Regions from separate parts of the Solibacillus sp. R5-41 genome, predicted to be linked through region 2. Evidence: a T-box and tRNA genes for the amino acid it is inferred to sense, from the RefSeq annotation. Region 2 holds a T-box; the other holds one or more tRNA genes.
The links. A T-box is a leader RNA that pairs with one kind of tRNA and senses whether it is charged. The one in region 2 lies ahead of tyrS (tyrosine--tRNA ligase), so its partner is inferred to be a tRNA-Tyr.

Region 1 (3,499 bases), 840 kb from region 2:
TCTATATTTACGTCTCATTTATCAAAAGGTTTCACTTTTTATAAATACTTTTGAAAACGATTTAAAATTTATCCTGTTGGTGTGAATTTTATTCAAATCGTTCATTGTTATATTTGCCCTTTCAAAAACGCATGATTTTATTATAACAAATTTTATATTTAAGTGGACGGATTTTTTTCCAAATTATTCAAACTAATGTTTCTCCAAAAAGCGAACCTATCAATGCCACCGCCACATCTGCTGTTTTATTGCGCTCATCTAAAATTGGGTTTACTTCCACGAACTCTGCCGATGTGAGTAGACCGGATTCCTGAATCATTTCCATCGCTAAGTGACTTTCACGATACGTAATCCCCCCCGCTACCGGAGTTCCTACTCCTGGTGTATAAAGTGGGTCAAGTGCATCTAAATCTAATGATAAGTGTAATCCGTCAATTTTCTTCTCACGGAAATAGGCTAGCGTTTCTTCCATTACGTACGTCATGCCTAATCGATCAATATCATACATAGTATATACCTTAATTCTACGTTCTTTTATGAGTTTACGTTCGCCCTCGTCAATTGAGCGACCACCAATAATAATGATATTCTCTTGCTTAATTTTAGGTCCGTCATGTAAAATCGTCGTCAATCTCTCATGACCAAGACCTAAGCTTGTTGCAAGCGGCATACCATGTATATTTCCAGACGGGGTCGTTTCAGGCGTATTTAAATCCGCATGCGCATCAAACCAAATAACCCCCATGTTTTGATAATGCTTGGATAGACCTGCAAGCGTCCCAATTGCGATGCTATGATCTCCTCCTAAAACTAAAGGCATACGATGCTTTTCAACTACTTCATTCACTTTCCTAGCTAATGCTGTATTTACTTTGACAACCTCATCTAAATTTAATAATTGCGCATCCGCCTGTACATTCGATGTCTGATCTATTACATGAATATTGCCCTCATCCTCTACGCTATAACCAAGTACCGTTAAACGATTTTGTAACCCCGCATAACGAATTGCACTCGGCCCCATATCTACTCCACGTCTTTGTTGTCCATAATCACATGGCACCCCAATAATTGAAACATTCTTTTTCCCCATCCATTTTGCCTCCTCTAAAGTTGCTCATACTTTATTTTAACTTTCAGCTCAATTTAAGCCTATATTGAAAATTCGAGACATTCGTAAAGTTTCCCTTTTTATACGCAAAAAATCCTTTACTTATTTTTCATAAGTAAAGGATTGAAATTTATTATTTAAGTACACTTATCATTATAAAAATAAAAGTGAGCCATGAAGGACTCGAACCTTCGACCCTCTGATTAAAAGTCAGATGCTCTACCAACTGAGCTAATGGCTCATAAAACAAAAAAATGGCTGGGGAACCTGGATTCGAACCAGGGCATGACGGAATCAAAATCCGTTGCCTTACCGCTTGGCTATACCCCAAACATTTTATAAGATGGTGGTGGGGGACGGATTCGAACCGCCGAACCCTAAGGAGCGGATTTACAGTCCGCCGCGTTTAGCCACTTCGCTACCCCACCGATATAAGTTATAACACATTCTAAATAAATGGTGGAGGATGACGGGCTCGAACCGCCGACCCTCTGCTTGTAAGGCAGATGCTCTCCCAGCTGAGCTAATCCTCCATTATAAACAAGTGTTACTTACTATTAGTTTGTAAATTCTTAAATGGTGACCCGTACGGGATTCGAACCCGTGTTACCGCCGTGAAAGGGCGGTGTCTTAACCGCTTGACCAACGGGCCATGGATGTCGAACTCTCGAACTCTTTAAGACAAGATTTATAATAACATCATTTTTGCATTAGTGCAAGCCTTTTTTATAACTTTTTTTAAAAAGTTATAATTGATCTCATTTTCCCATTAAAATGAGCAAAAAAATGGCTCCGAAGGTAGGACTCGAACCTACGACCAACCGGTTAACAGCCGGTTGCTCTACCACTGAGCTACTTCGGAACATTACTATTTAGATTTGTGCAATTGAGTATATCCCTTAAGCACATTTATTATTATAGCAACGTTAATAAATTTTTCAAGTGTTTTTTGGTTTTTTATTGAGATATGCGCGTTAATAAAAAAGGAAAAATTCTCTTCTATTGGTGTAATTCTTCTAATATGAATTCTCATAAAGTGTGCGTTTATTAGGCTGGTTCAGCACATGAGGCGTTCAGTAATGCCCGCACCAATCTATACAACTCATCTGTGTGCTATGTGCAAGGCCATCCTATACAAAATTTTACACTCCAAAGCCTTCATAATTTAGGACGCCGCTAATGTGGAAGGCGGCGAATTCACATATATTTGTATATCCCTAATCTAGCTGTATGTATGTGTTGCAAGAATAGATTTCAGTTTAGTTCCTGCATTTTATTATAGTTTATTGGTTTTTTTAATGAGGGACATAATCTCAAAAGATCATGCCCCTCTTCAAATAACTTATTGTATTATTTTTATGATTTCATCTAGTAAACCATTAGCTAATGGAAGCTCGGGGTTAGAATAGCTCGCTAAATTTTGTTCAAAATTACTAGAAGTCTCCTTTAATATGTGATTCATTTCATCAAAATAAACAATCTTTGCTACTGAATTTCCCGCTTTTAGTAGCTCAGCATCTTCTACTGTCACTTGAATATCATTTCGTCCTTGAACAATTAATACAGGCACTTGGACTTTGCCTATTTCCTCTTTAGGATCATATTTAAGCCATGAAATGAAATAAGGCTGCACAGATGGTCTGAAGAGGCTTTGAAGCTCAACTGGCACCGTTTTAACCCGTTCTCCAATTAGTAGCTTTTCTAATATTTGTTGCGACTGTTGCATTAAATTTGGTGGTAATTGTTTCTTTAACTGTTCTTCTAATCTCACATTTGCTCTTCGTCCCGTTCCTGCTAATGATGTGAGTGATTTTACATTGTTATTTTGGGCTGCTAGCGTCATGATTAAAGCACCTTCACTATGACCAATTAAATGAACTTCTTGGAAACGTTTATCTTGCTTAAAAAAGGTGATTATGTCACTTACATCCCCCACTAATTGATCTATTGTAAGATCTTCTTCTTTCGCGATTAGCGCCATATTTTCACCTATTCCACGCTTATCAAAACGAACCGATGCAATACCTTTTTCCGCCAATCCCTCTGCTAACATTTTTAGACTATTATTTCTACCGCCACCGACTGTATTGCCATCTTTATTCGTCGGCCCAGAACCAGCTTGAATAATCACAAGTTCCCCTGTTGGTTGCTCTGGCATCTGAAGCGCTACTTTTAATATTCCACCTTCTACGGGAACTTGAACCTTTTCATATGTTATAACTTCCTCTTCATAAGCTTTGAACTTAACCGGGAATGTTTGCCCATTTTGCGCAAAGGTACCGTTAATATACTCACCATCAAATTTCCCTGCAATTTTTATAACTGAACCAGCCAAATTAATTAGGATTTTAATTTCCTCGCCTTTATATTGGACAGATTCAAACGGAA
Region 2 (3,499 bases):
AACTCGCTACATTACTACTAAACATGCCGATAATCCCGATAAATAGAAAGTACGGCAAGTTTTTCGTTTTTAATACATACTGAATTGTATCACGCGGTTTAATCGCAATACTTAAAATGGCATGCCGATCATCGACATATCTCACTTGCTGTTCAACCAAAATAGAACCTCCTAAAAATAATAATACAAACTATATTATACTGTTATTTTTAAAGTGATTCAAAGTTATCGAACGTTAAAAATCGTTGCAACTAATTTCACTACGCATTCACTCCGATAATATAAAAAACGCCTCAGAGTAATTTCTGAGACGCTTCCCCTATAAGCTCGTCATTTAAGATTAGACGAATTTCACCATATGGTATTTTTTCTTACCGCGACGGATGATGGCAAAGGCGTCTTCTAAACGATATTTACTATCGACAACATATTCTAAATCCGTCACTTTTTCACCGTTAATGCTAATCGCTCCATTTGTCACATCTTCTCGTGCTTGACGCTTTGATGATGAAATGCCTGCTTCAACAATTAATTCCACGATGTTTTGATCTGCCTTTGCTACTTCAACAGAAGGAATACCCGCAAAGGCAACTTTCATTTCATCTACAGACAACGACTTTAAATCACCTGAGAACAATGCTTTTGTAATACGTTCCGCTGCTTCTAAGCCCGCTTCTCCATGAATTAATCGCGTCATTTCTTCTGCTAATGCCTTTTGTGCTTTGCGTAAATGTGGCTCTTCTTGCACACTTACTTCTAAGCTTTCTATTTCTTCATGCGATAAGAATGTGAAGATTTTTAAGTATTTCACAACATCTGCATCGGCTGCGTTAATCCAAAATTGGTAGAACTCATAAGGTGATGTTTTTTCTGCATCTAACCAAACCGCGCCACCCGCTGTTTTACCGAACTTTGTACCATCTGCTTTTGTTACTAAAGGAATCGTAATACCAAAAGCTTTCGCCTGCTCATCATGTGTTTTACGAATCATTTCTAATCCAGTCGTAATATTCCCCCACTGATCAGAACCACCTACTTGAATTCGAACATTGTGGTGATCGTATAAATGATTAAAGTCAATCCCTTGAATTAATGTGTACGCAAATTCCGTAAACGAAATACCTGAATCAAGACGTGATGCCACTGTATCTTTATTTAAAATGTAGTTGACGTTAATTAGCTTTCCGTAATCACGTAGGAAATCGATTAATGATAATGGACCAACCCAGTCATGGTTGTTTACAAGTTTAGCTGCGTTTTCAGAACCCGAAGTAAAATCAAATAAACGCTCCATTTGTTTCTTTAAGCCTTGTACGTTTTGATCGATTTGCTCCATCGTTTGTAATTGACGCTCTTCTGAACGACCCGATGGATCTCCAACTGTTCCTGTTGCTCCACCTACTAATAAAACAGGCGTATGCCCCGCTTGTTGGAAACGGCGTAATGTTAATAATGGTACAATATGACCGATATGCATGGAATCAGCTGTTGGATCCACCCCAACATACAACGATACTTTTTGCTCGTTTAATAATTTTTCCATACCTTCTGCATCTGTTTGCTGGTATAATAACCCGCGCCATTGTAAGTCTTGAATTAATTCGTTCATCTTAAACTCTCCTTTTACATGTGTTTTTTTGCATGTAAGGGCAACAAAAAACGTCCCTACACGCAAACTGCATGCAGGGACGTCAAATAAGCATTATTTAACGCGGTACCACCCGGCTTGAAGGAAAAAATTCCTTCCACTTTAAGCGTTTATATCGAAACGACCCGTTCAAACTCTGAGCACGTACTTCATGAATTCACTATGTCTAGCTTACACCAACCGCTAGCTCTCTAAATCAGGGAATGAATTCATTACTGCAAACTCTTCATTGTTTGAAATTTTATATTCTTTATTCTACTCAATATCTTTACTATGTCAATAATTATATTCGTATCAGAAACAAATATGCTATAATCAATTACGCCTAGGCGTAATTGTGTCTAGATTTTCAAAATCTGTGACATTCGCCGGGAGCTTTATCTTCGTTCAGTAAATATTATCTTTGTGAATGAAGATAAACAAGACTTTAGGAGGTCGATGAAGTGAAAGAATGGCTCGAAAAATTAAATAAAAAAATCGAAATCCTTGCTTCTTCAAAATGGATGCGTCATTTCCGTATAGCGGGTGGCGTTTTTTGGAACCTGACTCTTTTAACGATTATATTCCTCACCGCCTCAGCCATTTTTATGGTAAGCGTTGGAGCTGGTTATTTTGCTTCACTCGTTAAGGAGGAACCACTCCGTTCAAAAGAAGAAATGCGCGAGGAAATCTTTAGCTATGAAGAAACAAGTGAGCTTTATTTCGCAAACGATATTTACATCGGAAAAATCCGTACTGATTTAGACCGTCGTGAAACATCGCTTGCCAATATATCACCTAACGTAATTAATGCAGTTCTTGCGACAGAGGACGAATATTTCCGTGAGCATAATGGGATTGTACCGAAAGCGGTTTTACGTGGTCTTTTACAGGACGTATCGAATTCCTCAACTCAAACAGGTGGTTCAACGTTAACGCAGCAATTAATTAAAAACCAAATATTAACAAACGAAGTATCTTATGAGCGTAAAGCAAAGGAAATTTTACTCGCATTACGTTTAGAGTATTTTATGTCAAAAGAAGAAATTTTAGAGGCATATTTAAATATTATTCCTTATGGACGTAATTCATCTGGGCGTAATATTGCAGGGATAGAAACGGCGGCACAAGGTATTTTCGGGATTCCTGCATCTGAATTATCTTTGCCACAATCTGCTTATATTGCCGGTATTCCACAGGCTCCTTTTAAATATACTCCTTTCACGAACAAAGGGGAGCGTAAAAGTCAAGAAGGGATGCAACACGGAATTGACCGTATGAAAACCGTTTTGTATCGCATGAATGAAGTTGGATACATTACGAAAAAAGAATATGAAGAAGCTATTGCTTATGATATTACACAAGATTTTAGAGATCACGAAGAACGTCCAGAGGATAAATATCCATGGCTAACAGCGGAGCTAGAAGAACGTGCTAAAGAGGTTTTTGCCACTATCCTTGCTGAAAAAGATGGGATTGATCCAGCACGTCTAAAAGAAGAATCAAATCTTCACGATAAATATACAATCTTAGCTGACCGTCAGATTCGTTCAGGTGGTTACCGCATTTATTCAACAATAAATAAAGATATGTATGATGCAATGCAGCAAGTAACAGATGAATTTAAATTATATGGTCAAACGTATAAGAAAAAAGTAAAAGACCCTGAAACTGGGGAAGAAATTGAAGTCGATGTCCCTGTACAAACTGGTAGTATGGTCATCGAAAATAAGACGGGCAAAATTTTAAGCTTCGTTGGTGGACGTGATCATGAATTAGAACAATTAAATCACGCTACAAAGGCATACCGTTCAAACGGTTCTACGATGAAGCCTCTACTCGCATATGCACCCGCTTTAGAGTATGGTGTTA

Region 1: it has a tRNA-Tyr gene. The T-box ahead of tyrS (tyrosine--tRNA ligase) is inferred to sense a tRNA for this amino acid. The anticodon was not compared.

What each region holds. Positions count from the first base shown of each region.
Region 1 covers NZ_CP024123.1:4,122,083-4,125,581, forward strand. Annotated here, with positions in the region: gene rocF (arginase) at 188-1,093, opposite strand; tRNA gene CSE16_RS20370 (tRNA-Lys) at 1,280-1,352, opposite strand; tRNA gene CSE16_RS20375 (tRNA-Gln) at 1,367-1,441, opposite strand; tRNA gene CSE16_RS20380 (tRNA-Tyr) at 1,456-1,539, opposite strand; tRNA gene CSE16_RS20385 (tRNA-Val) at 1,569-1,644, opposite strand; tRNA gene CSE16_RS20390 (tRNA-Glu) at 1,689-1,763, opposite strand; tRNA gene CSE16_RS20395 (tRNA-Asn) at 1,899-1,973, opposite strand; gene CSE16_RS20400 (alpha/beta fold hydrolase) at 2,454-3,499, opposite strand, start outside.
Region 2 covers NZ_CP024123.1:3,277,844-3,281,342, forward strand. Annotated here, with positions in the region: gene CSE16_RS16160 (Yip1 family protein) at 1-160, opposite strand, end outside; gene tyrS (tyrosine--tRNA ligase) at 341-1,609, opposite strand; T-box leader at 1,682-1,887, opposite strand; gene CSE16_RS16170 (transglycosylase domain-containing protein) at 2,092-3,499, shown strand, end outside.